DNA from 3 places in the Methylobacterium sp. Leaf466 genome. Region 1 is predicted to be linked to each of the others. Evidence: predicted binding sites of a transcription regulator. Region 1 holds the regulator's gene; each other region holds the start of a gene.
What was found. Region 1 encodes PhoB, which activates phosphate uptake and scavenging genes when phosphate is short. Its sites were predicted from a motif close to TGTCATNNANCTGTCAT; they were not measured.

Region 1 (9,621 bases):
ACGACGACCGCGCGCTGGCCGACCCCTCCACCCACCGCACCATCCTCGATGCCTTCGGCGGCCTAACCCCCCAGGTCGGCCGGGTCGCCGACAGGGCCAAGGCCGTCCGGGTGGCGAGGACCGCCCTCACCGAACACCGCGCCCGCATCGATGCCGCCCGCAAGGAGGCGGATTTCCTTCGCCACGCCGTGGGGGAACTGGCCGAGCTCGATCCGCAAGCAGGCGAGGAGGCGCAGCTCGCCGAGCGCCGCACCACGATGCAGCAGAGCGAGAAGGTGGCGCGCGACCTCAACGAGGCCCTGGATGCGGCCGGCGGGCCCCATTCCGGCGTGCCCCACCTGTCCTCGGCCCTGCGCAAGCTCGAACGGCGCGCCTCGCAGCTGCCCGCCCTGGTCGATCCCTGCATCGCCGCCCTCGATGCAGCCCTCGTCGCCCTCGACGAGGCCCGCAACGTCCTCGACGCGGCGGTGCGCGAAGCCGAGTTCGATCCGCGCGAACTCGAACGGGTAGAGGAGCGCCTGTTCGCCCTGCGCGCGGCCTCGCGCAAATACGACGTCCCCGCCGACGACCTCGCCGCCCTGCGCGACCGCTACGAGGCGGACGTGGCCGCCATCGATGCCGGCGAAGAGGCGCTGGGCGGCCTCGAATCGAACCTGGCCAAGGCCGAGGCGGATTACGTGAAGGCGGCCACGGCCTTGAGCGAGGGGCGGCGGCGGGCGGCCAAGCAGCTCGACGCGGCGGTGAAGACCGAACTGCCGCCGCTCAAGCTGGAGCGGGCCCGCTTCATCACCGAGATCGCGACCGATCCCGAATCGCGCGACGCCGGCGGGTTCGACCGGGTCGAGTTCTGGGCCCAGACAAACCCGGGGACGCGGCCCGGGCCAATGATGAAGGTGGCCTCGGGCGGCGAACTTTCGCGTTTCATGCTCGCGCTCAAGGTCGTGCTCGCCGACAAAGGCTCGGCCCCGACCCTGATCTTCGACGAGATCGACACCGGCGTCGGCGGCGCCGTGGCCGATGCCATCGGCGGGCGGCTGTCGCGTCTGGCGGCCCGCGTCCAGGTCGTGGCGGTCACCCATGCGCCGCAGGTGGCGGCGCGGGCGGGCACCCATTTCCTCATCGCCAAGGATGCGGTGAAGGGCAGCGACCGGGTCGCCACCCGCGTCGCCTCCCTGGCCGCACCGGCGCGGCGCGAGGAGATCGCCCGGATGCTGGCGGGTGCCACCGTCACCGACGAGGCCCGCGCCGCCGCCGCCAGCCTGATCGAGGCGGCCGACGCCTGACGCCCGCGCCACTTGAATAGTCCTTCGCCCGCGCGTCGAAAAATTAACGTTTCGTTAACTATGTTCGCGCATAGGCTAGGTCTCCCAGACCGTTCGAGCGATTCGTTCGGAACGGCGGGGTGGATCGAAAGATATGGCCAGCACGACAACCCAGGGACACGACACGAACCAGCCCGAGCTCACGGTGCAGGTCGAATCGCCGCCCACCATGACCGGTCATACCCGCGCCCACCTCGGCGTCGCGCTGCGTACGATCTACGCGGATCTGTGCGAGGCCCAGCCGATCACCGACACGCAGGTCGACCTCCTGCTGCGGCTGCGCCACAAGGAGCGCGACCGCCGCCGCGCGGCCTGATCGTTTTCTTTCCTACCAGCGCCGGGCGCCGGGCTGTCGCCGGTACTCCGCGGCCCGCAGCTGCGTGAGCACCTGGTCGAGCCGCGCCAGGAGGCTCTTCTCGTCGTCCCCGGCCTGCACCACGTCCGCCGTGTCGCTGCCGTAGCGCTGGCGCTGCTGCGCCAGGACGAGATCGCGTTCGACCCTCTCGCGCTCCGCATGAAGGGCCAGGAACGCCGCGTCCTCCGGTGAGCCGTCCGCGGGTACCCCATTCGATCGGTCCACCACGGCCTTCTCCCTCCCTGTCGGACCGGCACGCCGGTCCGCGGCCGCGCGACGCACCGACCCGACGACCAACGCACGAAGCCCGCCAACCGTGCCATCGCACGCCGCCGTCCACCGATGGCGGCCCTGGTCGGAGCCGATTGCCCACCCTTGTCATCCCACCGTCATGGGAACGTCATAGGGCCGGCATTGTCGAGGCGGTACCGGTCCGCCAGCCGCGATGGAGAGCGGCCTCGGTCCTGGCCCTACGCCGCCGAACCGCGCTGCGCCCCGCTTCGGGCGCCGCCGCACGGTTCGGGGATCGTGCCGCATCCGGCATCGGCCGCCGAACGAAGACGGAGAGATCCATGAAACCCGTTACCTATGCGCTCGCCCTCGGGCTCACCGCCGCGCAGCTCGCGACCCCTGCCCTGGCAGCCGACATCACCGGTGCCGGCGCCACCTTCCCTTTCCCGGTCTATTCCAAGTGGGCGGAAGCCTACCGTAAGGACACCGGCACGGGCCTGAACTACCAGTCGATCGGCTCGGGCGGCGGCATCAAGCAGATCCAGGCCAAGACCGTCGATTTCGGCGCCACCGATGCGCCCTTGAAGGGTGAAGTCCTGGCCAAGGACGGCCTCGTGCAGTTCCCCACCGTGATGGGCGGCGTCGTCACCGTCGTGAACATCGCCGGCGTCGAGCCGGGCAAGCTCAAGCTGACCGGCGAGCTCATCGCCGACATCTACGCCAACAAGATCACCAAGTGGAGCGACGCCAAGATCGCCAAGATCAACGAGGGCCTGAAGCTCCCCGACTCGCCGATCACCCCCGTCTACCGCTCGGACGCCTCGGGCACGACCAACATCTTCACGACCTACCTCTCCTCCGCATCCGAGACCTGGAAGAAGGAGTTCGGTACGGCCACGACCATCTCCTGGCCGGCCGGACAGGGCGGCAAGGGCAACGAAGGCGTCACCGCCACCGTCAAGCAGGTCGCCAACTCGATCGGCTACGTGGAATCGGCCTACGCCAAGCAGAACAAGCTCAGCTACGCTCTGATCCAGAACAAGGCCGGCAAGTTCCCCGTGCCGGACGACAAGTCGTTCCAGGCGGCCGCCGCCAGCGCCGACTGGAAGTCGGCGCCCGGCTTCGGCATCGCGCTGACAAACCAGGGCGGCGACGATTCCTGGCCGATCACCGCGGCGACCTTCGTCCTCGTCTACAAGGACCCGGTCGACCCGGCCAAGACCGCCGAAGTGCTCAAGTTCTTCGACTGGGCCTACAAGAACGGCGACAAGCTCGCCGCCGACCTCGACTACGTCCCGCTGCCCGACAACGTGGTCTCCCTCGTCAAGACCGAGTGGAAGGAGATCAAGGGCAAGGACGGCAAGCCGGTCTTCTAAGGCTGCCGCCGACCCAGGGGCCGCCGCCGTGGCGGCCCCATTCTCATCCGCAAGACGAGCCGCCCCTCGCCTCGCACCCTGCCGCACGGTACGAGACCGCGTTGAAGAGAAGACACTCGGATGGCCGCCTTGACTGAACAGATCGCCATGGCCCGCAGCAGCGGGGATGCCCCGGCCCGCAAGACGCCCGGTGGCCTCGGCGACACGATCTTCCGGGTCGCGTCCTACGCCTCCGCCCTGCTCGTGCTCCTCTTCCTCGCCGGCATCCTGGCCTCGATCGCCTACGGCGGCTGGCCGGCCTTCCGCGAGTTCGGCCCCGGCTTCATCACGTCGAGCGCCTGGAACATCGGCCAGGAGCAGTACGGCGCCTTCGTCGCCATCATCGGCACGGTCGCATCGGCCTTTCTCGCCCTGATCATCGGCGTGCCGCTCTCGCTGGGCATCGCGATCTACCTCACCCAGCTCTGCCCCGGCTGGGCGCGCAAGCCCGTCTCGATGACCATCGAGCTCCTGGCCTCGGTGCCGAGCATCATCTACGGCATGTGGGGGCTCTTCATCTTCGCCCCGCTGTTCGCCCAGTTCGTGCAGATTCCGGTGTCGAACGTGGTCGAGGGCATGCCGATCGTCGGCACCCTGTTCTACGCCCGCGTCCCCTCCGGCGTCGGCATCCTCACCGCGGGCATCATCCTGGCCATCATGATCGTGCCGTTCGTGGCCTCGATCACCCGCGACATGCTCGACCAGATCCCCACGGTCCTGCGCGAGAGCGCCTACGGCATCGGCTGCACCACCTGGGAGGTGGTCCGGCACGTGCTGGTGCCGCAGGCCTCGGTCTCGATCATCGGCGCGATCATGCTCGGCCTCGGCCGCGCGCTCGGCGAGACCATGGCGGTGACCTTCGTCATCGGCAACGCCAACCGGCTGTCGGCCTCGATCTTCGATCCGGGCTCGACCATCGCCTCGCGCATCGCCAACGAGTTCAACGAGGCCGACGGCATGCAGCTGAACGCCCTGATGGCGCTGGGCTGCATCCTCTTCGTCGTCACTTTCATCGTCCTGATCATCGCCCGCCTGCTCGTCAGGCGCGTGAAGGTCGCCTGAGAGCAGGGAAACCGCACCCATGGCCTCTGCCACTCACCCCACCGTGCCCCCGCAACGGGCGGCCGCACCGACCACCGGCAGCCGTGTCCGGTCCGGCCGGCGGATCGCCGACAAGGTCCTCATCGTGGCGAGCACCATCGCCACGGGGATCGGGATCGTCGTGCTCGGCTCGATCCTGCTCATGCTCATCGTCGAGGGGGTGAAGGGCTTCTCGCCGCTGCTGTTCACCGAGCCGACCCCCGGACCGGGCTCCGAGGGCGGCGGCATCGCCAACGCCATCCTCGGCAGCCTCGTGCTGACCCTGATCGGCATCGTCATCGCCACGCCGATTGGCGTGCTCGCGGGAACCTACCTGGCGGAGTACGGCCGCAACTCGAAGCTCGCGGACATCATCCGCTTCCTGAACGACATCCTGCTCTCGGCGCCCTCGATCCTGATCGGCCTCTTCGTCTACACGCTGATGGTCAAGCCGATGGGCAGCTACTCGGGCTGGGCCGGCGGCGTGGCGCTCGCCATCATCGCCACCCCGGTCATCGTGCGCACCACCGAGGACATGCTGCGCCTCGTCCCCTCCACCCTGCGCGAGGCGGGCGCGGCGCTGGGCGCTCCGCCCTCCATCGTGATCAAGGCGATCACCTGGCGCGCGGCGAGCGCGGGCATCGTCACCGGCATCATCCTGGCCCTGGCCCGGATCGCGGGCGAGACGGCACCGCTGCTGTTCACGGCGCTGAACAACAACAGCTGGTTTTCGGCCAACCTGATGGGCGGCATCCCCAACCTTCCGGTGATGATCTACCAGTTCGCGCTGTCTCCCTATCCGAACTGGCAGCAGCTGGCCTGGGCCGGGGCGCTCCTCATCACCGTCACGATCCTCGCCCTGTCGATCGTGGCCCGCTTCGTCATCAAGAGCGATCGCGCGCGCTGACAGCGCGTCGATCCGGTCCCTTCCTCTTCCGTCTCGACAAGGACGAACCCACGATGAGCGCCGAGCCCGCGATCCAAGCCGCCCAACTGACCGGGCGCCACAAGGCGGACGAGAACGCCCCGATCCGCATCGCCGTGAAGGATCTCAACTTCTATTACGGCAACTTCCACGGCCTGAAGTCGGTCAACCTCAACTTCCACGACCGGCAGGTGACGGCGCTGATCGGCCCGTCGGGCTGCGGCAAGTCGACGTTGCTGCGCACCTTCAACCGGATCTACAGCCTCTATCCCGAGCAGCGGGCCGAGGGCGAGATCATGCTCGACGGTCGCAACATCCTCGACCCGAAGATCGACCTCAACGAGCTGCGCTCGAAGATCGGCATGGTGTTCCAGAAACCGACGCCGTTCCCGATGTCGATCTACGACAACGTCGCCTTCGGCCTTCGCCTGTACGAGCGCCTGTCCAAGGCCGATCTCGACATCCGCGTCGAGGAATCCCTGCGCAAGGCGGCCCTGTGGGACGAGGCCAAGGACAAGCTCAAGCAGTCCGGCATGGGCCTCTCCGGCGGCCAGCAGCAGCGCCTGTGCATCGCCCGCACCGTCGCCCAGCGCCCGGAGGTGATCCTGTTCGACGAGCCGACCTCGGCGCTGGACCCGATCTCGACGGGACGCATCGAGGAGCTGATCGAGCAGCTGCGCTCCGAGTTCACGATCGTCATCGTGACGCACAACATGCAGCAGGCCGCCCGCATCTCGCAGTTCACGGCGTTCATGTACCTCGGCGAACTCGTGGAATTCGGGCCCACCACCCGGATCTTCATGAACCCCGAGAAACGCCAGACCCAGGACTACATCACCGGCCGCTTCGGCTGAGGCCGTTCGACCGCCGGACGGTCCCCATCAGCCATCGCATCGGACCCGACCTCGTCCGCTGCGAAATACTCTCCCGACCGATCCCGTTCGCCGTTCCCCGCCGGGGCGCCGACCCGAGGAGTGCGATCATGCCCGACCATATCGTCAGTTCCTACGACACCGACCTCGAGGACCTGCGCCGCGCGATCTCCGAGATGGGCGGCATCGCCGAGAAGATGATGAACGAGGCGGGCCACGCCCTCGTGCGGCGCGACGCCACCCTGGCCCAGACGGTCATCGCCGCCGACCAGCGCCTCGACGTACTGCAGCGCGAGATCGAGGAGCGGGCGATTTTGCTCATCGCGCGGCGCCAGCCGATGGCCATCGACCTGCGCGAAACCATCTCGGCGATCCGCGTGTCGAGCGATCTCGAGCGGATCGGCGATCTGGCCAAGAACGTCGCCAAGCGCGTCATCGCCATCGCCGGCGAGATCCAGTCGCAGAAGGTGGTCGTGGGCATGCAGCACATGGGCGACCTCGTCCAAGAGCAGCTCAAGGACGTGCTGGACGCCTATTCCAGCCGCGACATCAAGGCGGCGCACGACGTCTGGGAGCGGGACGGCGCCATCGACGCCCTCTACAATTCGCTGTTCCGCGAGCTCTTGACCTACATGATGGAAGACCCGCGCAACATCTCGTTCTGCACGCACCTGTTGTTCTGCGCCAAGAACATCGAGCGGATCGGCGACCACACTACCAACATCGCCGAGACGATCCATTACCTCGTCACCGGTGAGAACCTTCCCACCGATCGCCCGAAGAACGACGCGTCGAACTACGCCATGGTGGAGCCGCCGACCGGCGCCTGAAGCCCCCGGCAGGGACATCCCAGACAAAGCCCATGAGTACGCGTATCCTGATCGTCGAGGACGAGGAGGCCCTTACCCTCCTCCTCCGCTACAACCTCGAGGCGGAGGGGTTCACCGTCGACGCGGCCGCCCGCGGCGACGAGGCGGACCTGCGCCTGCAGGAACAGCTTCCCGACCTGGTGCTGCTCGACTGGATGCTGCCCGGCCTGTCGGGGATCGAGCTCTGCCGCCGCATCCGTGCGCGCCGCGAGAGCGAGACCCTGCCCGTCATCATGCTCACGGCCCGCGGCGAGGAGGGCGACCGGATCCGCGGTCTCGGCACGGGGGCGGACGATTATATCGTCAAGCCGTTCTCGGTGCCCGAACTGCTGGCGCGGGTGCGGGCGCTGCTGCGGCGCGCCAAGCCGGCGCATGTGGCGAGCCTGCTCATCGCCGGCGACATCGAGCTCGACCGGGTCAGCCACCGCATCCGCCGTCAGGGCCGCGAGATCCACCTCGGGCCCACCGAGTTCAAGCTGCTCGAATTCCTGATGCAGAGCTCCGGCCGGGTGTTCTCGCGCGAACAGCTCCTGGACGGCGTCTGGGGTCACGACGTCTACATCGACGAGCGCACCGTCGACGTCCACGTCGGCCGCCTGCGCAAGGCCATCAACCGCACGACCCAGTCCGATCCCATCCGCACCGTTCGCGGCTCAGGCTATTCGTTCGACGAGACCTTCGCCGTCGACGCGTGAGGCCGCCACGCGCGGTATCGCCGTCCCGACCGCGACATCCGCCGCCCGGCCGCGAGCCGGCCGTGAGGGATCAGCGGAATCCGCCGGCCCGGCGGTCGCGTTTGCGCTCGGTCGCCGGCTGATAGGCGATCTCGGCGTGATGGGTGCAATAGGGCAGGCCGGTGATCGCCCGGTCGCCGCAATAGTAGAAGTCCGTCGAGGTCGGGTCCCCCATCGGCCAGCGGCACATCGCTTCCCGCAGGTCCATGATCGTCACCCGCCGCGAGACCGCCAGGGTGACGGGATCGGCGGGCAGCGCGACGTCGAGTGTGGCGGCAGCGACGACCGCCTCGACGACGATCGGTTCCACCGGCGGCGGGAGCGTCGCCTCCTCGACGATGATCTCGACCTCCGCCTCGCGGGTCCCCTTCTTGCGCCCCGCGATCGCGGTGTCGGCGCTCTTCACGCGTCCCGAAAGCCCCAGGCGGTGGACCTTCCCGATCACGGCGTTGCGGGTCACGCCGGTCAGTTGCGTCGCGATCTGGCTCGCGCTCAGACCCTCTTCCCAGAGGCGGCGCAACAGCGCGACGCGTTCATCCGTCCAGCCCGGGACTGTGTCCATCATCGCCCCCTCAGACATTCGATCATCGCCCCGTCACGACGCAACACCCGCACCCGCCATCTTCGTAACGACCCAGTCGAAAAGGCCATTTCACGATGTCGTCATGACACGGTGTATTGAAAAGAACCGCACGCCTTCCACGGGAACGCTGGTTTCGCCGACGGCAAACCCATCACGACGCGCGCTCTGGTCGTCGTCGAACCGTCGTGTATTGACCGTCGCGCCGGATGCATCGTCAATCAGCGCGACCGTACAGGAGGCGTCGAGCCGTATGCAAGGGAGACCATGCACGCCCTGCGGCTTTCCACTGCCAATGGGTTCCCGCCACTGCCGATGGGCCCCTGCCACTGCCAATGAGGTTCCTGCCACTGCCGATGGGCTCCTGCCATCGCCGAGGGGTCTCCACGGCACGTCGCGGTCCGACCACTCCGAGCCCGCATTGTCGCCTAAGCCGGCGTGACTATGTCTGGGCGGTGCGACCGGACGGGTTTTGGTCGGCTCGCGTTTGAACAGGGAGACACCATGCGGTCGTCACGGCGGTTGGGAGGAATGGCGGCGGGCCTCGTCGTGGCTGCGGGGGCTGCGCAGGCGGCGGAGCCGATCCGCCTCGCCGGGCACCGCGCGGTGTACGAACTGTCCCTGGCCGAGAGCAGCGCCAGCCGTTCGGTGGAGAGTGCGCGCGGTCGCATCGTCCTCGATTTCGGCGGCGACGCCTGCAAGGGCTACACGATGCAGACCCGCCAGGTGACGCAGCTCCAGAGCGGGGAGAGCGGGAGCCGGACGTCCGACCTGCGCAACACGACGTTCGAGAGCGGGGATGGTCGCAACTTCCGCTTCAAGACCGCCACCCTCCTCAACGAGGCGCCGTCCCAGGCGGTGGATGGGACCGCCGAGAGCGGGGCCGAGACCATCAAGGTCAAGCTCAAGGAGCCCAAGCGCGACCAGTTCCAGGCCAGCGGCCCGGTGCTGTTTCCGAGCATCCACATGCGCCGGCTGATCGAGGCCGGGAGGGCGGGGGAGAGCACCCTGTCGGTGAAGGTGTTCGACGGCTCCGACGACGGCCGCAAGGTCTACGACACCCTGGCGGTGATCGGACGCAAGGTCGAGGGTGCGCCCAAGGGCGAGCGCGACAAGGGCGAGCGCGACAAGCCCCTGCGCGAGGGCGAGATGACCACGATGCCGCGCTGGCCTGTCACCTTGAGCTACTACACGCAGGGCGACGGCGAACGCACCCCGATCTACGTGCTCACCTTCGA
Region 2 (9,621 bases), on a different contig from region 1:
GGCATGGCGAGCCGATCCATGTAGCGACGCGATCCCACCGCCACCGTTCGGCCGCCGATCCGGCCGGCAACGCCGTGGCCGGGCACCGCCTCGAACCCCTCGACCTCGCCGAGGGCCAGGCCCTTGGCCTCGGCGGCCTTCGCCAGCGCCCGCCCGATCGGGTGCTCGGAATGGGCCTCGAGGCCTGCCGCCAAGGCCAGGACGGCATCGGGCGAGACGCCGGGGGCCGCCGCGAGGTCGGTCAGGGTCGGCTGGCCGAGGGTGAGCGTCCCGGTCTTGTCGAAGGCCACGACCGTCACGTCGCGCAGGGCCTGCAGGGCGGTGCCGTTCCGGAACAGCACGCCCGATTCGGCGGCCCGTCCCGTCCCGACCATGATCGAGGTCGGGGTGGCCAGGCCCATGGCGCAGGGGCAGGCGATGATGAGGACGGCGATGGCGTTGACGAGGGCGAACCCCAGCGCGGGGCTCGGGCCGAAGGCGAGCCAGGCGAGGAAGGTTGCGGCGGATGCCAGCATCACCGCCGGCACGAACCGGGCCGTCACCCGGTCGACCATGGCCTGGATCGGCAGCTTGGCGCCCTGCGCCGCCTCCACCATCGCCACGATCCGCGCGAGCAGCGTGTCGCTCCCCACGGTATCGACCCTGACGTCGAGGCTGCCGCGCCCGTTGAGCGTGCCGCCGACCACCGCCGCGCCGACCTCGCGCAGGCGCGGTGCGGGCTCGCCGGTGACCATGCTCTCGTCGACGAAGCTCGATCCGGCCACCACGGTGCCGTCGACGGCGATACGCTCGCCGGGGCGCATGCGCACGACGTCGCCGACGCGCAGTTCCGCCACCGCGACGTCCGTTTCCGTCCCGCCCGCCAGGCGCCGCGCGGTCTTGGGCGAAAGGTCGACGAGGCGGGCGATGGCCGAACTCGTCCGCCCGCGCGCCCGGGCCTCGAGACTGCGCCCGACCAGGATCAGCGTGACGATGAGAACGGCGGCCTCGAAGTAGAGGTGCGCCGTTCCGGGCGGCAGGATCGAAGGGGCCAGGGTCGCGACCGCCGAGTAGAGGTAGGCCGCCCCCGCCCCGAGGGCGACGAGGGCGTTCATGTCGGGATGCCCGCGCAGGAGCGCCGGGATGCCGAGGGCGAAGAATCGCCGGCCCGGCCCGGCCAGGACCAGGGTCGCGAAGGCGCCCTCGATCAGCCCGAGCCCGCGCAGGCCTAGCCCATGATGCAGGGCTTGTCCCAGCCCCGGCACCAGGTGCCCGCCCATGTCGAGGGCGACCACCGGCAGCGACAGGGCGAGGGCCACGGCGACGTCGCGGCGCAGGCTCGACGCCTCGGCTTCCTGGCGCACCGCCTGCAGCGTCCGCGCATCCGAGGTGACGGGTCCGGGTTCGTAGCCCGCGGCCTCGATCGCGCCTTCGAGATCCCGGCGCGTCACCACGCCTTCGGGGAGGTGGACGGTGGCGCGGCCCGTGGCGAGATTGACCGAGGCCGATGTGACGCCCGGGACGGCGGCGAGCGCCCGCTCGACGCGGCCGACGCAGGAGGCGCAGGTCATGCCCCCGACCGCCACCGTGGTCTCGCCCGGCGGGACGCGATAGCCCGCCCGATCGATCGCCTCGATCACCCCGGCGACGGCACCATCGGTAGCGATGCGCAGGCTGGCGCGCGACGTGGCGAGGTTGACCGACACCGCCGAGACGCCGGGAACGGCCATGATCGCCCGCTCGACCCGACCGACGCAGGACGCGCAGGTCATGCCCTCGACGGCGACGACGATGGCACGATCGGGCGAAGACGGATTGGCGGAGGGAGGGTTGGTCATGCCGTTCATATGGTGCCGCGCCGGTGCGGATACCGTCAATGCAGGGTCTCGCTGCCATGCTCGGGCAGCAGGGCGCGCACGCTCGTGCCCTTGCCCGGCGCACTCTCGATGACGAGCCGCCCGCGGTGGCGGTTGACGATGTGCTTGACGATGGCGAGCCCCAGTCCGGTCCCACCCTGGGCGCGGCTCGAGGCGACGTCGACCCGGTAGAACCGTTCGGTGAGGCGCGGGATGTGTTCCGGCGCGATGCCCGGCCCTTCGTCCCGCACCTCCAGGACGATCCGCGGCTTCCTCGGGTTGGCCGGCGTCTCGCGGCCGAGCGCGATGGTGACGGTTCCGCCGCCACCGTATTTCACGGCGTTCTCCACGAGGTTCTCGACGACCCTCAGGAGTTCGTCGCGGTCCCCGAGGATGGGATAGGGCGCATCGGGCGCCGAGACGGCCAGCGCGACGCCGCGGTCGCGGGCGAGCGGCCCCTGCGTGTCGACCATCTGGCGCACGATCTGGCCGAGGTCGACGTCCTGGGTCGGGGCGACGTGCTCGCGCAGCTCGATCCGCGACAGGGAGAGCAGGTCGTCGATCAACCGCGTCATCCGCAGTGCCTGCGTCTTCATGATGCCGAGAAACCGCTCCCGAGCCGGCGCATCGGCACGCGCCGGCCCCTGCAGGGTCTCGATGAAACCCAGCAGGGAGGCGAGCGGCGTGCGCAGTTCGTGGCTGGCGTTGGCGACGAAATCCACGCGCATCGCCTCCAGGCGTCGCGCCGAGGTGAGGTCGCGCAGGAACAGCACCACGTTGGGCTGCCCCCCCATCGGCCCGTCCGGCATCGGCAGGGCGCCGATCTGGACTTCGAAGGCCCGTTCCGTCGGCACGCGGGTGGCGTAGAGGGTCTTGAGCGGCTGGCCAGTGCGCAGCACCTCCTCGATTCCGTCGAGGATCTCGGGCGCCCGCAGGGCGAAGGAGAGCGGGTGGCGCAGCTTGAGGGTCGGCAGCAGGGCGCGGGCGGCGGGGTTGACCTCGATCACCACCGAACGGCGATCGACCAGGATGACCGAATCGGGGATGTTCGCAAGCAGGGCCTCGGCGATCGAATGCCGCTCGGCGGCGGTGGACTCGGGCGGCGCGACCACGGGGGATCGCCGCAGTCCTCCGATGAGGCCGCCCACTGCGACGGCGAGCACCGCAGCGGCGACGTACCCGGCGTCGAGGCTTCCCCTCGTCCAACCGGCGCCGGTCAGAACCGCGACGGCGACACCGGCACCGGTCCAGGCGGATCTGCGGGCGCCACGGGCCATGGCTCGGTCCTCCTTCAGCAGGCCTTCGTCGAGACATCCGTGGGCCTGGTCGCCGGACCCGCGCGAGGCCGCGGCGACGGCCCCGTCAGGCGGCGGCCCGCGCGCGCCGGGCGCGGCGCAGGAACTCGTAGGCCCCAAGCGCCGCCAGGGCGATGGCGAAGGGAACGAGGTAGTAGCAGACCCGGAACAGCAGCAGCGCGCCCAGCACCTGGTCGCGCGGCAGGCTCGACAGGGCGATGAGAATCGTCGCCTCGAACACGCCGAGGCCCCCGGGGGCGTTGGAAGCGATGCCCAGCATCGCAGCGAGCACGTAGATCGCCAGGAAGGTGGTGAAGCCGAAGTTCAGGTCCGCCGGCAGCAGGACGTACAGGGTGGCCGCCGCCGCGCAGACGTCGCCGATGCCGACGATCATCTGGCTGAGCGACACCGACGCCCCCGGAAGCTCGAGGCGCCAGCCCTTCACCTTGACGCTGCGCCGCTTGAACGAGACCCAGGCGAGATAGCTCACCACGGCGACGAGGGCGGCCAGCCCGACCGCCTGGTTGATCCGGATGCTGGTCAGCGTGAGGGCCGCCAGCTGCCCGGCCTCGACGATCAGGCTGAGGCCGAGCACCACGCCCATCCCGAGCCAGAAGGTGAAGCCGGCGATCACCGTGAGGGCCGCGATCTTGGCCGGGCTGAGACCGCGCTCTGAGTAGATCCAGTAGCGGATCGTCCCCGCGGTCAGGAGGGGGAAACCGAGGGTGAAGCTGACGGCGTAGCTCGTGAAGGAGGCGAGCGCGGTGGTGCGGTAGGGCACCTTCAGCTGGAGCTGGCGCAGTGCCAACGCGTCGTAGCAGGTCAAAAACAGGTAGCTGATCGCCACGAACAGGAAGGCGAGGCCGAGTTGCCCCGGCGTCGCGGCCGTGAAGGCGGCATGGAGTTCCGCCCAGGTGACGGTCTGGGCGAGTTTCCAGACGACGAAGATCGAGGCTGCGAAGATCCCGATGCTGGCGGCGGTTCCGAGCCACGCATAGCGGCCTCCGAAATGGCTGCGCGGGTTGGCCGGGGCGGCAGGGTCCGCGACGACCGGCGTTTCCACCGTCTTAGCGTCGGCAAGCGCTTTCTGCTGTCCCGCAAAGTTCATATCGTCGGCGTCCGCCTCCGCCGGGGCGCCACGCCATCTCCCCGAGGGGCGGACGAGGTCGGTCCCGAGCTTTTGCCGGACCGCGGCCCGTTCGCCCGCATTTAGGGGGTTTGCCGTCGGATGGCCAGGGTGGGCGACTTCGTCGCGACGTCGAATGCCACTAGCGGATGCGTCGATGTCGCATCCGGCCCGGTCAGATCGCCGGGTCGAATGCCGGCGCGGACACCGTGCTCCTTCCCAGGACGCGGGAGGCGATCACCGCCACCGCCATGGTCGCGGCGAAGATCGCGAAGATCACCGGATTGAACACGACGAGGGCGACGAAGCAGACGCCCGCCATGGCGAGCGCGAAGGCGGGTGCGGCCGGATAGAACGGCGCGCGATAGGGACGGGCGAGGGTCGGCTCGGAGCGGCGCAGCTTGAACAGGCTCGCCATGCTCATCCCGTACATCACGAGCGCCCCGAACACCGCCATGGTGACGATGCTGGCGGTGAGCGACTGGCCGGCGATGACGACGAGGTTGTCGCTGTAGATCGCCGCGATGCCGATGGCGCCCCCGACCAGGGTGGCGATATGGGGCGTCTGGAAGCGCGGATGCACGGTGGCCAGCACCCGCGGCAGGTACCCGGCGCGCGCGAGCGCGAAGATCTGGCGCGAGTAGCCCATGATGATGCCGTGGAAGGAAGCCACGAGGCCGAACAGGCCGAGCCAGACCAGCATGTGCAGCCAGCCGCTCGATTCGCCCACCACGCCCTTCATCGCCTGGGGAAGCGGGTCGTTGAGGTTGCTCAGGGCCTTCCAGTCGCCCGCCCCGCCGGCGAAGATCATCACCCCGAAGGCGAGCACGGTCAGGGTCAGCACCCCGGTGATGTAGGCGATGGGGATGGTGCGCTTGGGGTCCTTGGCCTCCTCGGCGGCCATGGCGACGCCTTCGATGGCGAGGAAGAACCAGATGGCGAAGGGGATCGCCGCCAGCATGCCGCCGATGGCCGGCCATCCGAACGTGCTGCTGCCGGCCCAACCGTCCACCGCGAAGTTCGACCAGGTGAAGGCGGGGGCGACGACGCCCATGAACACGAGGAGTTCGCCCACCGCCAGGATGGTCACGAACAGTTCGAAGGTCGCCGCGATCTGAACGCCGACGATGTTGAGGGTCATGAACAGGAGGTAGGCGCCGAGCGCCGCGTGCTTCGGGTCGAGACCGGGAAACTGAACGTTCAGATAGGCGCCGATGGCCAGCGCGATGGCGGGCGGCGCGAATACGAACTCGATCAGCGTCGCAAAGCCTGCGATGCAGCCGCCGGTGGGGCCGAAGGCGCGGTAGCTGTAGGCGAACGGGCCGCCCGCCTGCGGGATCGCGGTGGTGAGTTCGGTGAAGCTGAAGATGAACGCAACGTACATCGCCGCGATGACGGTGGTGGTGACGAGGAAGCCGAGGGTGCCGGCACTGGCCCAGCCGTAGCTCCAGCCGAAATACTCGCCGGAGATGACGAGGCCGACGGCGATGCCCCAAAGGTGAAAGGCGTTGAGGCTCTTGTCGAGGCCGGGTCCCGCGCTTGCCATTCCGTCACCCTCAATCGACCGGATCCGGTCTGCCTGAAGGTCTCGCAAGATCGCTGCCGGATCAATGGGGCGTCAGGCGGCGCTTTCGCCCGCGCGCAGGCGGCCCGGCTCCTTGGCGCGGATGTCCATGGTGTTGCCGCGCCAGACGATGGCGCTCTGCATCCAGGCGCTGGCCCAGATCGCCGGGAATACCGCATCGCGCACGAGGAAGGCGAGGATCGTCCGCGGCCGGCGATACCAGCCCGCACGGGCGGCGAGGGCGTACTCGCCGGCATACCAGGCCGCCGCCATGCCGAGGACCGCACCGGCCACCTCGGGCGTCGGCACGATGGCGACGGCGAGGGTGAACGGCAGCAGCGGCCCGGTGCCGATCTCCGGGGCGAAGAACAGCGGGAAGGTGACACGCCGCAGCCGCGCCCAGCGCTGCTGGCGCGACCAGATCTCCCCAAAGGACCGCCGCCCGAGGGGCTGCTCGAACGGCGAGGCGACGAGGTGGACCCGCTTTCCGGCCGCGCGCACGAGCTTGGTCGCCGCGGCGTCCTCGGCGATCTCGGCCGCCAGTGCCCGGATGCCGCCGTTGGCCTCCAGGAACGGCTTGTTCCACAGCATGCTCTTGCCCTGGGCGAAGCCGAGGCCGACGCTCTCGCCGGCATATTGCCAGCGCGCCTGCAGGGTGTTGAGGAAGGCGCATTCGAGCTCGGCGCAGAATCCGTGCGGCCGCGCCCCCACCGGGGTCGAGCAGACGAGGCCGGTGTCCTCCCGCCAGGAGGCCTGGAGCCGCTGCAGGTAGTCCGGCGGCATCAGCACGTTGGAATCGGCCAGCACCACCCACTCGTGCCGGGCCGCCTCCCAGCCGCGCACGCAGTTGTTGAGCTTGGGGTTGTCGCTCACCCGCTCGTCGCCGACGATGAGCCGGGACGGTACCCGCGGATGGGCCGCCATCAGGCGATGCAGCAGCGGCACGATCGGATCGTCGGCATCGGCGACGCAGAAGATCAGCTCGTAATCGGGATAGTCGAGCTTGAACCCGCGCGTCAGCATCTCCTCGCTGAAGGCCTCGATCCCGCAGACGGGCCGCACCAGGGAAACCGGCGCTCCGACCGGGAAGGTCGAACGCCCGTCGGATCGGCCGAGGCGCCGGGCCGCCATCGCCAGGCTGACGAGGTTGACGAGGGTGAGCAGCGCACACAGCGACAGGGCGACGACCATGCCGATCTCGACCTCGCCGGCCTCGACACTGCCCGTCATCGCCGTCTCCTCATCCGGCAGGGATCGCCGGTGAGGCGCCGTACCACTGGCGAGGGGGCCTAACAGCCGGCCTGTTTCAACCGTATGACAAAGGCCGCGGCGGCGGTCGGAGGCGGGGATGGGAATGCGCGTGGCGGTCCTGGGGGCCGGGATCTCCGGCGCGGCTGCGGCGCGGGCCCTGACCCGGGCCGGCTTCACCGTCGTCGTCCTCGACAAGGGCCGAGGGGTCGGGGGACGGATGGCGACCCGGCGGGTGGCGGACAGCGACCTCTCGTTCGATCACGGCGCCCAGTTCCTGCGCGCCCGCGGTCCGGCTTTCCGGGCGCAGGTGGCGGACTGGCTGGCGCGCGGTGTCGTCGCCCCCTGGGGCGGGCACGACCGCTACGTCGGGACCCACACCATGACGGCGCCGGTGCGCGACCTCCTTGTCGGTCTCGACGTCCGCACCGGAGTCACGGTGACGTCGTTGGTTCGCGAACCCGCGGGCTGGCGCGTGTCGGTCGCCGAAGGCGCCGTCGCGGAAACCTTCTCGGCCGTGGCGATCGGATTTCCATCCGTCCAGACGACGCGCCTCATCGACGCCAGCGGTCTCACCCTCACCGGGCCGGAGTCGGCGGCCTACGCGCCGTGCTGGTCCCTGATGGTCGCCCTCGACGGCCCGGCACCGTTTCCCGAGGCCGATCGCCGTTTTGCCGAGGGTGCCATCGCCGCCATCGTCCGCGAGGAGTCGCGCCCCGGGCGGGCGGCGGGTACGCGCCTCCTGGTCCATGCCGGTCCCGAGTGGTCGCGCCGGCACCTGGAGGAGACCCGAGAGTCCGTCACCGGGCGGCTGCTCGACGCGCTGGCCGAGCGCCTCGGCAGGCCGCTCACGCCCACCTTTGCGAGCGCCCATCGCTGGCGCTACGCCCTCGTGGAGACCGCGATCGGCCAGGACTGCCTCTACGACCCCGCGCTGCGCCTCGGCGCTTGCGGCGACTGGTGCCTCGGGCCGCGCATCGAGGCTGCCTTCGACAGCGGATCGGCGTTGGCCGCGCGCATCGTCGCGGACCTGACGGACCCGGCGGCCTGATGCCGCCTCCCATCGTGTTCCATCCCGCCTACGAGACGGTCCTGCCGCCCGGTCACCGTTTTCCGATGCGCAAGTACGGACGCCTCGCCGAGGTGCTGACCGCGAAGGGCCTCGTCCCGAACGGATTCGTCCGCCCGGAACCGGCCGGCCCCGACCTCCTCGCGCTGGCCCACGAGCGAGCCTATGTCGAGGCCGCCCTCGGCCTTCGCCTGCCTCCGGCCGTCGAACGGGAGATCGGATTGCCGGTGGATGCCGGCGTCGTCGCCCGTGCCTGCGCGTCGGCGGGGGGAACGCTCGCCGCCGCGCGGCTCGCGCTTGCGGGCGGGCTCGCCGGCAGCGCCGCCGGCGGCAGCCATCACGCCCGCCGCGAAAGCGGGGCAGGCTTCTGCGTGTTCAACGACGTGGCGGTGGCGGCCCGCGCCCTCCAGGCGGACGGATCGATCGCGCGGGCGTTGGTCGTGGACCTCGACGTGCACCAGGGCGACGGCACGGCCGACTGCCTCGGCCGCTCGCCGGACCTGTTCACCCTCTCCGTGCACGGGGAGAAGAACTACCCGACCCGCAAGATTCCCGGCGACCGCGATATCGGACTCCCGGACGGCATCGACGATGCCGGCTACCTGTCGGTCCTGGCGGGCTGCTTGCCGGACCTCCTCGACCGGCTCGCCCCCGACCTCGTGTTCTACAACGCAGGCGTCGATCCGCACCGGGACGACCGCCTCGGTCGTCTCTCGCTCAGCGATGAGGGACTGGCCCGCCGCGACGGTTATGTCGTTCAAGAGGTTCGGCGGCGCCGTATCCCGCTCGTCGCCGTCATCGGCGGCGGCTACACCACCGACATCGATGCCCTGGCCGGACGCCACGCCCTCGTGTTCGAGGCGATGGCCGCGGCATCGTGACGGACGCGCCCGGCGCTGCTCGGATCAGGCGCCGTGGGGCTTGTGACCCGACGGCAATGGGGTGTCGCCGGACCACTGGGGACCGACGAGGTTCGTACCGGGATGCGAGACGCGCGCACCGGAGGTGGAGTACGCCTGGTAGGCGAGCACCCGGTTGCTATCCATGACGTAGGCGGCCGCCAGGCCCAAACCGATCGCGGCGATCACGGCCACGGCAAACGCTTTCATGTCACCCTCTCTCACCGAACCGGGCCGGGGCCGGGCTCGCATAGCCTGCTCGCGGCCGGGGCGGAACGCCCCGGCACGCCGTCTATTCGGCGGGGACCGGACGCACCGGCCGGCGCGTACCGTGGTCGACCTTGCCAATTTCCTTCTCGACCCAGAGGTCGTGGTGCGACCGGGCCCAGCCGAGATCGACCTTGCCGCTGCCCATCGCATCGTAGGCGCCCTCCATGCCGACGCTGCCGATGTAGATGTGGGCCAGGATGCCGGCGATGAAGACGACGCCGATCAGCGAGTGGACCACCTGCATCACCTGCATGCCGGTGATGTCCGTGAGCGCGAAGGGGAAGATCATCATCAGGCCGGTCACGCTCATCGCCG
Region 3 (9,621 bases), on a different contig from region 1:
TCCGACGCACCCAGGATCGCGGCCGTGACCTGTACGCCGCCGGTGCCCCAGCCGTAGGGCATCGGCATCTCGCGGGCGGCGAACGGCACCTGATAGCCGGGGATCGCGATGGCCTTCAGGATGGCACGGCGGATCATCCGCTTCGTGCCCTCGTCGAGATAGGCGAAGTTGTAGCCGCTGCCGGCGGAGACCGTGACGCGCGCGTTCATTCGGCGGCCTCCCGCTGGACGGGGTCCTCGAGCGCGCGCGCGCCGTGCTCGGCACGCAGGCGCCGGACGAGGTCGAGTTCGGCCTGGAAGTCGACGTAGTGCGGCAGCTTCATGTGCTCGACGAAGCCCGTCGCCTGCAGGCTGTCGCAATGGGCCAGCACGAATTCCTGGTCCTGGGCGGGCACCACCACGGCTTCGCCGAGTTCGGCGGCGCGCAGGGAACGGTCGACGAGCGCCATGGCCATGGCCTTGCGCTCGCCCTGGCCGAAGACGAGGCCGTAGCCCCGGGTGAATTGCGGCGGCACCGGGCCGTTCCCGTGGAACTGGTTGATCATCTGGCACTCGGTCATGTCCACCGAACCGAGGCCGACGGAAAAGCCGAGTTCCTCCGGCGTGACCTCGAGCTCCACCGCGCCGACCCGGATCTCGCCGACGAAGGGGTGGGTGCGGCCGTAGCCGCGCTGCGTCGAGTAGCCGAGCGCCAGGATGAAGCCCTCGTCGCCGCGTGCCAGCGCCTGGAGCCGCACCGCGCGGTCGGCCGGGTAGTCCACCGGCTCGCGGGTGAGGTCGCCGATCGGCGCGCCCAGATCCTCCGGCGAGGGTTCGAGCAGGCCGGCCCGGCCGAGGAGATCGGTGACGCGCGGGCAGGCGGCGGCGTCAGCGGCCGGCTCGGCCTCGGCGGCGGGCTCGGGAGCGGTCCCGTCGCCCAGGGAAAAGTCCACGAGGCGGTGGGTGTAGTCGAAGGTCGGGCCGAGTACCTGGCCGCCGGGCAGGTCCTTGAAGGTGGCGGAGATCCGGCGGCTCAGGGTCATCGCGCCGGTATCGACCGGCTCCGTCGCACCCAGGCGCGGCAGCGTGGTGCGGTAGGCGCGCACCAGGAACACCGCCTCGATCACGTCGCCGCGCGCTTGCTTCAGGGCGAGGGCCGCCAGATCGGGGTCGTAGAGGGAGCCCTCCGTCATCACCCGGTCGACGAGGAGGCGCATCTGCTCGCGGATCTGCGCCACGCTCATGTCGGGCACGGCGGGGTCGCCGCGCCGGGTCTCGGCCAGCAGCCGGTGGGCGTTGTCGATGGCGGCCTCGCCACCCTTCACGGCGACATACACGGTCAGGCCTCCGGGGCGAGCGGACGGGCGGAGCGGGGCAGCGCGGCCAGCCGTCCGGCCGCGACGAACAGGAGGTCGAGCCCTTGCGGGAAGCCGGCATGGTTGTGAGCCAGCCGCGAGGGCCAGTCCGCGGGCAGGGGGGCCGCGTCGAGCCGGGCCGTGCCCCGGATGCCCGGCCCTTCGAAGGCGAGGCCCGTCTCGTCCGACAGGGCCGCGACGGCGAGGACCAGGGTGGCGGAGGCGTCCGGATAGGCGGGGGAGCCTTGGGCGAACGCGGTGAAGGCCGGGCAGCGGCCGGGGTCGGCGATCAGCGCGAAGGCCGCCTGGGCCGGCTCCGCGACGATCGGCGCCCCGGTGTGGAAGCGCAGGAAGCCCGCGACCGCCGGATCGGTCCGCAAGGGAGCGTCGAGCCAGACCGGCGTGTCGGCATCGGCCAGCGCCAGCGCCAGGGCGGCGAGCTCGGGCGTGAGCGGGGCAGGGGGCATCAGGGTCGTGACGAGGGGGAGCAGGCGGCCGGGCCGGCTCAGGGCCTCCATCGCGGCGCGAAACACCGCCTGCCCCTCGTGGACGGGGTCGGCGAAGCCGTGGGCGAGGGGTTGGCCGTGGGCGAGAGGTTGGCCGTGGGCGAGGGGTTGCGCGAGAGTTTGGACGTGAGGCTGGGCCATCAATCCTCTCCCCGCGCCAGGGTGAAGAAGTTCACCCGCGTCGCCGCGACCTTGCGGGCGGCCAAAGCCGCCGCCTCGGCCCGGCGCTCGGCGATGGCCGCCAGGGCCGCCTCGAGGGCGGGCCTCGCCTCCGGGCGCTGCCAGTGCGCGTCGAGGATGGCGGCGAGGCGGGCCCGCGTCCGGTCGCGTCCGAGCTGGTAGGCGAACCCCGTCTCGCCGCCGGGCAGGCGCACCGCCGCCCGGGTCACCGTGGCCTCGCCGGCATTGAAGGGCCGGCCGTCGCCGCCGATGCGCCCGCGCACCATGACGAGGCCGGTCTCCGGCGCCCGCAGATCCTCCGCCTCCGGCGTGAGGCCGGCCTGCGCCAGGGCCTCGCGCAACTCGCCTTCCGTCGCGGTGCCCGCCCGCGCCATCGCGCGCCGGCGCATCGCGAGGTCTGGCATCCCGGGATCAGGTGGTGTTTGGCTGGCGCTCGGCATCGGGGCCTCTCTTCCAACATGTCTATATGTATAGACATGTGGATCGATAAGCACAACGGATTTTCGATCACGTCATGCAGGATGCGAGCGACACGGGCGTGACGGCCCTCCAGCGCGGGGGCGGCCTCGCCGCCTGGCGCCAGATCGCGGATGCGCTGGGCCATGCCATCCACAGCGGCGAATTCGCCGCCGGGGCGCAGCTTCCCGCCGAGTCGGCGCTGGCCGCGCGTTTCGGCGTGAACCGCCACACGGTGCGCCGGGCGCTCGGCGTGCTCGCCGAGGGCGGGCTGGTGCGGACGTCCCAGGGCAAGGGTACCTTCGTGGAGCAGGGGCCGCTCACCTACCCGATCGGCCCCCGGACCCGGTTCTCCGAGATCGTCTCGCGGGCTGGCCGCGAGGCCTGGGGCGACCTCGTCTCGGCCGCCGCCGTGCCGGCGGATGCGGAGTGGGCGGAGGCCCTCGGGATCGCCCCCGGCGCCCCCATCCTCGAACTCCTGACGCGCCACCTGGCCGACGGCGCCCCGATCTCGACGGCGCGGACCTGCCTGCCGCTGCCGCGCTTTTCCGGCTTCGACGCCGCCTACGCCGACTGCGGCTCGATCACCCGCGCCTATGCGCGGTTCGGCGTGGCCGACTACACCCGGCTCTCGACGCGGATCGGCGCGCGCCCCGCCACGGCGGCGGAGGCCGGGCGCCTCGACATCGCCCCCGGCCGCACCGTGATCGCGCTGACCAGCGTGAACGTGGACGGGGAGGGCCGGCGCATCCAGGCCACCCGCAGCCTGTTCGCCGCCGACCGGGTCGAGCTGGTGGTGGAGTAGGCGCGAACCTGCCCGGGTCCCTGGTCCGTCGCAGGTCTTCCCCGTCGCAGGTCTTCCCCGTCGCAGGTCCTCCGTCGCAGGTCTTCGGCGCAGAACCGGCGACCGCTTTCGCGAAGCCCGCCTAGCGTGCCGTTCCGATCAGCGCCCGGCGCAGGCGCCCGGAGACGGCGTCGATGGCCGCGACGGTGACGAGGATCATCAGGATCAGGAAGGCGACCTGGCGCAGTTCGAGGACGCGGATCAACTCGGTGAGGTACTGGCCGATTCCCCCCGCGCCGACGATGCCGATGATGGTGGCCGAGCGGGTGTTCGACTCGAAGAAGTACAGCACCTGGCTGCCGAGCACCGGCAGCACCGCCGGGATGAGGCCGAAGCGGATGCGGTGCAGTTCGGCGCCGCCCGATGCGCAGACGCCCTCGCCGGCCTTGGCGTCGACGGTCTCGACGGCCTCCGAGAACAGCTTGCCCAGCGCCCCGAAATCCGCGCAGGCGATGGCAAGCGCGCCCGCGAAGGGCCCGAGCCCGACGACGTTGATCCAGATCAAAGCCCAGATCAGCACGTCGACGGAGCGCATCACGTCGAGGCCGCGCCGGATCGTGAAGTGCACGAAGGGGTTCGGCACGACGTTGCGGGCGGCGAGGAACGCCACCGGAAAGGCGAGCAGCGCCGCCGTCAGCGTGCCGATGAAGGCGATGCCGAGGGTCTCGGCCAGCGCCCGCAGGAAGGTCCAGGCCTGTCCGGCCGGATCGGGCGGCAGCATCATCAGGCTGAATTCGCCGAGCCGCCCGAGGCCGGCGAGGAGGCGCACGGCGGAGAAGTCGAGCCGCACCATCGCGTAGCCCGCGACGGCGATAAGCCCGGCGACCGCGAGGCAGGCCAGGAGCCGGGGCCCCCGGGCCGGCCGGAAGGTCTCGGGATAGCGCTGGCGCAACGCCGCGATCTCGGCCGGGTTCGGGTCGCGGGGCGTCATCGCAGGCCTCCGAGGAGGTGATGGCGCAGGCGCTCGGTCCCGAGGTCGATCGCCATCACGGTGAGGATGATCAGGACCAGGATCGCGCTGACGTCCGCGTAGTAGAAGTTGCGGATCGCCACGAGGAGTTCCTGCCCGATGCCGCCGGCGCCCACGAACCCCATCACGCCCGCGCCCCGCACGTTGATCTCGAAGCGCAGCAGCCCGTAGGAGACGAAGTTCGAGAGCACCTGCGGCAGCACGGCGAAGCGCAGGGTCTCGATGCGGCCGGCACCCGCGGCGGTGAGGCTCTCCACCGGCTTCAGGTCGATGTTCTCGACCACCTCGGCGAACAGCTTGCCCAGCGCCCCCGTGGTGTGGATCGCCAGGGCCAGCACGCCCACCATCGGCCCGAGGCCGAAGGCGATGACGAAGATCAGCGCGAACACGATCTCCGGCACCGTCCGGCAGAATTCGAGGATGCGCCGGACGAGGAAGCATCCGGTCCGGCTGCGCGCCACGTTGCCGGCGGCGGCAAAGCACAGGAGAAAACCGCCGATGGCCCCGAGCAGGGTGCCGAGATAGGCCATCAGGAGGGTCTCGCCGAGGAGCGCGAGCCATTTCGGCCAGCCCCAGTACCATTCGGCGAGGTCGCCCCCGAGGTTCCCGAGGGTCAGGGCCGGCAGGATCTGGGCGATGTAGTCGGTGAACTTCCCGATGTTCGCAGCCAGCACCCCGGGGCGCACCTCGGCGGCCTGCGCGGCGAGCCCCGTGAGGACGACGAGCACCGCGAGGCCGATCCAGACCCGACGCCGGCTCGCCGCGACGGCGCCGTCATAGGCCTGCGCCAGGGCGGCGGCGCGGTCGGGGGGCAGGGGGCTGACGGTCTCAAGCACGGGGATCGGCCGGCACGGACCCGTGCGGCCCGGATCGGGGCCTGCAACCCGCATCAGGACTTGCGACGCTGCTCGTCGTTGAACTTCAGCATCTCGATGACCGGCTGGTAGTCCTTCAGGGTCACGGGGGCGAGGCCGAGGTCCTTGCCGTCCGAGAGCCGGTCGAAGGCCGCCTTGTCGGCCTTCGGCAGGTCCACCAGGGCCTGGCGGACCTTCGCCTTGAGGTCGTCGGGTAGGCTCGCCAGCATGGCGAAGGGGCCCTCGGGCAGGAAGTCGGACTTGAAGACCACGCGGAAATCGGCCTGCGTCATGGCTGAGCCGTCGGGCTTCTTGAGCATGCCCTTGGCGGCCATGCGGGTGACCATGGTGTCGGTGTCGGTGTTGTAGAGGTTGGCGGCGGCGTCCACCGTCCCCTGGACGAGGGCGAGGACGGCGTTCTCGTGGCTGCCGGCATAGACGGTCTTGCCGAAGAACGCGTCCACCGGGTAGCCGGCCTTGTGCAGGAAGAACCGCGGCGCCTGGTTGCCGGAGGTGGAGTTGGGATCGACCAGGGCGAGGTTCTTGCCCTTCAGGTCGGCGATCGTCTTGTACGGGCTGTCGGCGCGCACGTAGATCACCGAGTAGTAGCCCGAGGCGCCGGTGTCGTGCGTCTGGTTGACGATGGGCTCGACCTTCACGCCGGTCATCACCGCGCGGGCGAAGGAGGCGGGGCCGTAGAAGGCGAGCTGGGCGTTGCCCGCGCGCTGGCTCTCGATCACGGCGGCGTAGTCGTTGGCGATGCGCAGCTTGACCGGCACGCCGAGGCTCTTGGTCAGGTAGCCGGTCAGCGGCGCGTATCGGTCGCTCGTGCCGGAGGCGTTCTCGGCCGGGATCACCGCCAGGGTCAGCTCCGGATAGGCCGCCTTCCAATCCTGCGCGGCGGCGGGCAGGGCGAGGAGGGCGAGCGCGAGGGCGCCGGCGAGGGTGCGACGGTTCAGCATGGGATTCTTCCGAAGGCGTCCGGGACGGATCAGGCGACGAGGGCGGTGGGGTAGGCCTTGAGGACGGGCGCGGGCGCGTCGAGCACCTCGCCGGCCTCGAGCCCGTAGAGCTGGCGGGCGACGTCCTCGGTGAGGTCGGCCGGCGCGCCGTCGAACACGAGGCGGCCGTCGGCGAGGCCGACCAGGCGGTCGCAGTAGCTGCGGGCCAGATCCAGGGAATGCAGGTTGCACAGCACGGTGATGCCGTGGCGGCGGTTGGCCTCGGCCAGCGCGTCCATGACGATCCGGGTGTTGCGCGGATCGAGGGAGGCCACGGGCTCGTCGGCCAGGATGAGATCGGGGGCCTGCATCATCGCCCGCGCGATGGCGACGCGCTGCTGCTGGCCGCCGGAGAGCTGGTCGGCCCGGTGGCCGGCAAAATCGCCCATGCCGAAGTCGTCGAGGGCGGCGAGCGCCAGGGCGCGCTCGCGCTCCGACCAGAGCTTGAGGAGCGAGCGGTGCCTGGGCACCTCCCAGAGGCGCCCCATCAGCACGTTGCTCAGGACGTCGAGGCGGCCGACCAGGTGGAACTGCTGGAAGATCATGGCGCTGCGGGCCCGCCAGCGCCGCAGGTCGCGGCCGCGCAGGGCCGTGACGTCGAGGCCGTCGAACAGGATGCGCCCGCCGGTCGGTTCGACGAGGCGGTTGATCATCCGCAGCAGGGTCGACTTGCCCGCGCCCGAGCGCCCGATGACACCGACGAAGCGGCCGCGCGGGATGGCGAGGGAGACGCGGTCCACCGCACGGCGATCGCCGTAACGACGGATCAGATCTTCGAGAACCAGCATGAGACTGTCCGGCAGGAGCGATGAACCACGGTAAAGCCGCCCCGCACGACAGAGGAATGACAGTTGTCCGGCTAATGATGAGCCGGTACTCTTGTGCTCGCGGTTCGAGGCGATCGGGCAGACCTTGCCGATCGTCGCGTGGTTCGCCTGGCCCGTCCTCGGCGATATCGGGAACCGTCGTCGAGGACCGTCTCGCTCAGCCGCGAGCGGGCGCCGACCTGCGTGTCGCGGCCGGGGCGGTTCGAGGCCCTCGCATGCGCCTCAAGGCGCGAACGGAATACGGCGCAAGAGCCGGAATGGATCGGCGCCGTCCTGGACGACCACGCTCAGGGCGTCGATCACCAGGTCCGGCAGGTCCGCAGCGGCCTCCGTCAGCAGCGGCAGGATCACGGCCCTGTCCTCGGGGCCGAGGCGGCCGGTCAGCGTCATGTGAAACCCAAACGCCTCGAAGACGTGCGGGTAGCCCCAACGCTCCAGCAGCGCCCGCCCCCGCGGGTCGAGGCGCTCGGGGTGGCGCCGGACGCGCTCGGCTGCCGAGAGGGGGGCCCGCAGCGGGTCGAGGGCGGCCACGCATTCGGCGGCCAGCAGGCCGAGGGCCGGCGGCGGCGACTCCGGCACCAGGGCGGCGACATGTCCGAGCGCGGCGACGCGCAGCGAGCCGACAGGCAGAGGCGGTCGATGGGCAGCGAGGGCCTCGGCCGCCGCCAGGAGATCGGCTTCCGTCACGCCCGGGCCGAGGCGCCACGGCGCCTTCATCGTGGCGTGGAAGCCGTAGACGCGCGGCTCCTCGGTCCTGGCGGCAAGGAGGGCCCGGAGCGTGGCCGGCCCCAACGTCGGCACGGCGCCGAGGACCGCGTCGCCGAAGGCGGCGAGAGCCGTCCCCGGTGCGGGGGTGAAGTACAGGGCATATCGGACGGTTCGGTCCAAAGGAGCTCTTCCCCGGCGGTGTAAGAGGCGCCGCTGCGCTCATAATCCGCAGCCCGGACGCTCGTGTGACGATGTGGAGACCGCAGCAAGGAGCGCTCCAGCACAGGCGCGCCGACCTGTCGAGGTTCCCCGCGAGGACGAGACGCGGGTGTCGACGGTGATCCTCGTCACCCTCCAGCATCTTTGCCGGCCTCAATCGCCCTCGTGACGAGGAGCGTTTTCGTGAGCTCCAACACGTTGTATGGAGTGCCACGGCTCGGCACCGATCTCGCTCCCGCGGGGTGCGGCGGTGGTGCCCGCCAGCGGTCGCTCTCGCGTCGATCGGCAAACGCGATGCCGCAAGAATCGCGCTGCATCGGCCACATCCTGACATCCCGGGGCCTCTTGATCACACGTCGCGTCATCTCGGTCATGAGGCGGTCGACAGGTCGATCCTGTCCGGCGACGCCATGGCCATTCGCCCTCGTCGTCCGTCGATGACCGATCCGTCCGCCGCGCCGCTCGGGACCGCCGGGCTCGTGACGCTGCTGACGGACCGGCTCCTGGCCGGGCCGAGCGCGACCGCCGTCCTCGAGGAATGGTGCCACGAGCGCGGACTGTCGGCCGGCGGTTCCCGCCTGTGCGCCGTACCGGTGACGGCGGCGGCGCGGGCGCCCTCCGCCCAGCAGTGCGAGCGCCTCGGCGTCGGCTCGCCGGACCTCGTGCGCTACCGCCGGGTGCGGCTCACCTGCGGCGCCCACGTCCTGTCGGAGGCGCAGAACTGGTACGTGCCCGAACGCCTCACGCCGGGCATGAACCGGGTCCTCGACACCACGGCCACGCCCTTCGGCCGTGCCGTCCATGCCCTGGCGCCGCAGCGTCGCAACCTGTCGCTGGAGCGGCTGTGGACGCAAACGGCGGGGCGGCCCGGTCCCGCCACGGCGCTCTTCGCGATCCATGCCGTGCTCAGCACCGCCGACGGCGTCCCGTTCTGCGAGGTGGTGGAGACCTATCGCGGGGCGATCCTCGCCGATGGGGGATGACGCCGCACGCCCCTGCATCGGGCCGCCGATCGGTGGTAGGATGGCGGGGCAACGGAGACCCGTCCCCCCATGATCGCCAAGCTCGCCGCCTCGACCGCCGTCCTCCTCCTGCTGGCCGCCGCGCCCGCCTCCGCCATGAGCTGCTGCGGCGCGAAGGGCGGCAAGGCGGGGGCCATGTGCGGCCGGGGCGATATGGCCATGAAAGACGGGGGCATGAAGCACGGTGGGATGAAGCACGGCTCGGCCAAGGGCACGAAGGCGGCCTGCTGCTGCGAGGGCATGGGCGGCCGGATGAGCCGGCGCGGCTGAGGCCGCACCCCGCGTTGGGTGCGTCGCGGATGCCACACGTTCCGGTGAGCGTGCCGTGACCGGACCTGTGCGCGATTGACGCGGTCTTCGCCGGCGCGCTAGCCTCGGGTCGACGGTTCCTCGCGAGAGGATCAAAAGGGAACGCGGTGAGGGCGAGGGTCCGCAAGGATCGCCCGATGCCGCGGCTGCCCCCGCAACTGTAAGCGGCGAGTCCTTCATCAACACGTCACTGGGTTCCTCGGGCCTGGGAAGACGATGACGGGACAGCGACCCGCGAGCCAGGAGACCTGCCGTCAGTCGTGGTCACACGCGAAACGCATCGGGCGGGGTGTCCTGGTGGGTGTCGAGGCGGGCGCGTGTCTTTTTCGGAGACCGCCTGAGCCGAGGCTTCGTTCGCGGTGACGTGCCACTGCCGTCGCCCGAGGCCTCGC

Region 2: a site for PhoB is predicted at 7,124-7,140, ahead of ASG59_RS00350 (ceramide glucosyltransferase). Genes of this name have one in related genera too.
Region 3: a site for PhoB is predicted at 6,978-6,994, ahead of phnC (phosphonate ABC transporter ATP-binding protein). Genes of this name have one in related genera too.

Annotation. Positions count from the first base shown of each region.
Region 1 is NZ_LMRC01000036.1:81,752-91,372, forward strand. Features, by position in the region: gene recN (DNA repair protein RecN) at 1-1,283, shown strand, start outside; gene ASG59_RS19160 (hypothetical protein) at 1,417-1,638, shown strand; gene ASG59_RS19165 (hypothetical protein) at 1,651-1,902, opposite strand; gene pstS (phosphate ABC transporter substrate-binding protein PstS) at 2,250-3,284, shown strand; gene pstC (phosphate ABC transporter permease subunit PstC) at 3,405-4,385, shown strand; gene pstA (phosphate ABC transporter permease PstA) at 4,405-5,310, shown strand; gene pstB (phosphate ABC transporter ATP-binding protein PstB) at 5,364-6,182, shown strand; gene phoU (phosphate signaling complex protein PhoU) at 6,311-7,030, shown strand; gene phoB (phosphate regulon transcriptional regulator PhoB) at 7,063-7,764, shown strand; gene ASG59_RS19200 (GcrA family cell cycle regulator) at 7,835-8,368, opposite strand; gene ASG59_RS19205 (cell envelope integrity EipB family protein) at 8,915-9,621, shown strand, end outside.
Region 2 is NZ_LMRC01000001.1:84,325-93,945, forward strand. Features, by position in the region: gene ASG59_RS00330 (heavy metal translocating P-type ATPase) at 1-1,817, opposite strand, end outside; gene ASG59_RS00335 (ATP-binding protein) at 1,853-3,112, opposite strand; gene ASG59_RS00340 (lysylphosphatidylglycerol synthase domain-containing protein) at 3,198-4,238, opposite strand; gene eat (ethanolamine permease) at 4,432-5,802, opposite strand; gene ASG59_RS00350 (ceramide glucosyltransferase) at 5,875-7,050, opposite strand; gene ASG59_RS00355 (NAD(P)-binding protein) at 7,175-8,119, shown strand; gene ASG59_RS00360 (histone deacetylase) at 8,119-9,018, shown strand; gene ASG59_RS00365 (hypothetical protein) at 9,043-9,246, opposite strand; gene ASG59_RS00370 (formate dehydrogenase subunit gamma) at 9,329-9,621, opposite strand, start outside.
Region 3 is NZ_LMRC01000010.1:9,812-19,432, reverse strand. Features, by position in the region: gene ASG59_RS06020 (alpha-D-ribose 1-methylphosphonate 5-phosphate C-P-lyase PhnJ) at 1-209, opposite strand, end outside; gene ASG59_RS06015 (carbon-phosphorus lyase complex subunit PhnI) at 206-1,315, opposite strand; gene phnH (phosphonate C-P lyase system protein PhnH) at 1,318-1,980, opposite strand; gene phnG (phosphonate C-P lyase system protein PhnG) at 1,980-2,423, opposite strand; gene phnF (phosphonate metabolism transcriptional regulator PhnF) at 2,534-3,280, shown strand; gene phnE (phosphonate ABC transporter, permease protein PhnE) at 3,402-4,250, opposite strand; gene phnE (phosphonate ABC transporter, permease protein PhnE) at 4,247-5,125, opposite strand; gene phnD (phosphonate ABC transporter substrate-binding protein) at 5,179-6,105, opposite strand; gene phnC (phosphonate ABC transporter ATP-binding protein) at 6,135-6,932, opposite strand; gene ASG59_RS05975 (DUF1045 domain-containing protein) at 7,194-7,859, opposite strand; gene ASG59_RS05970 (hypothetical protein) at 8,336-8,881, shown strand; gene ASG59_RS05965 (hypothetical protein) at 8,951-9,190, shown strand; cobalamin riboswitch at 9,287-9,500, shown strand.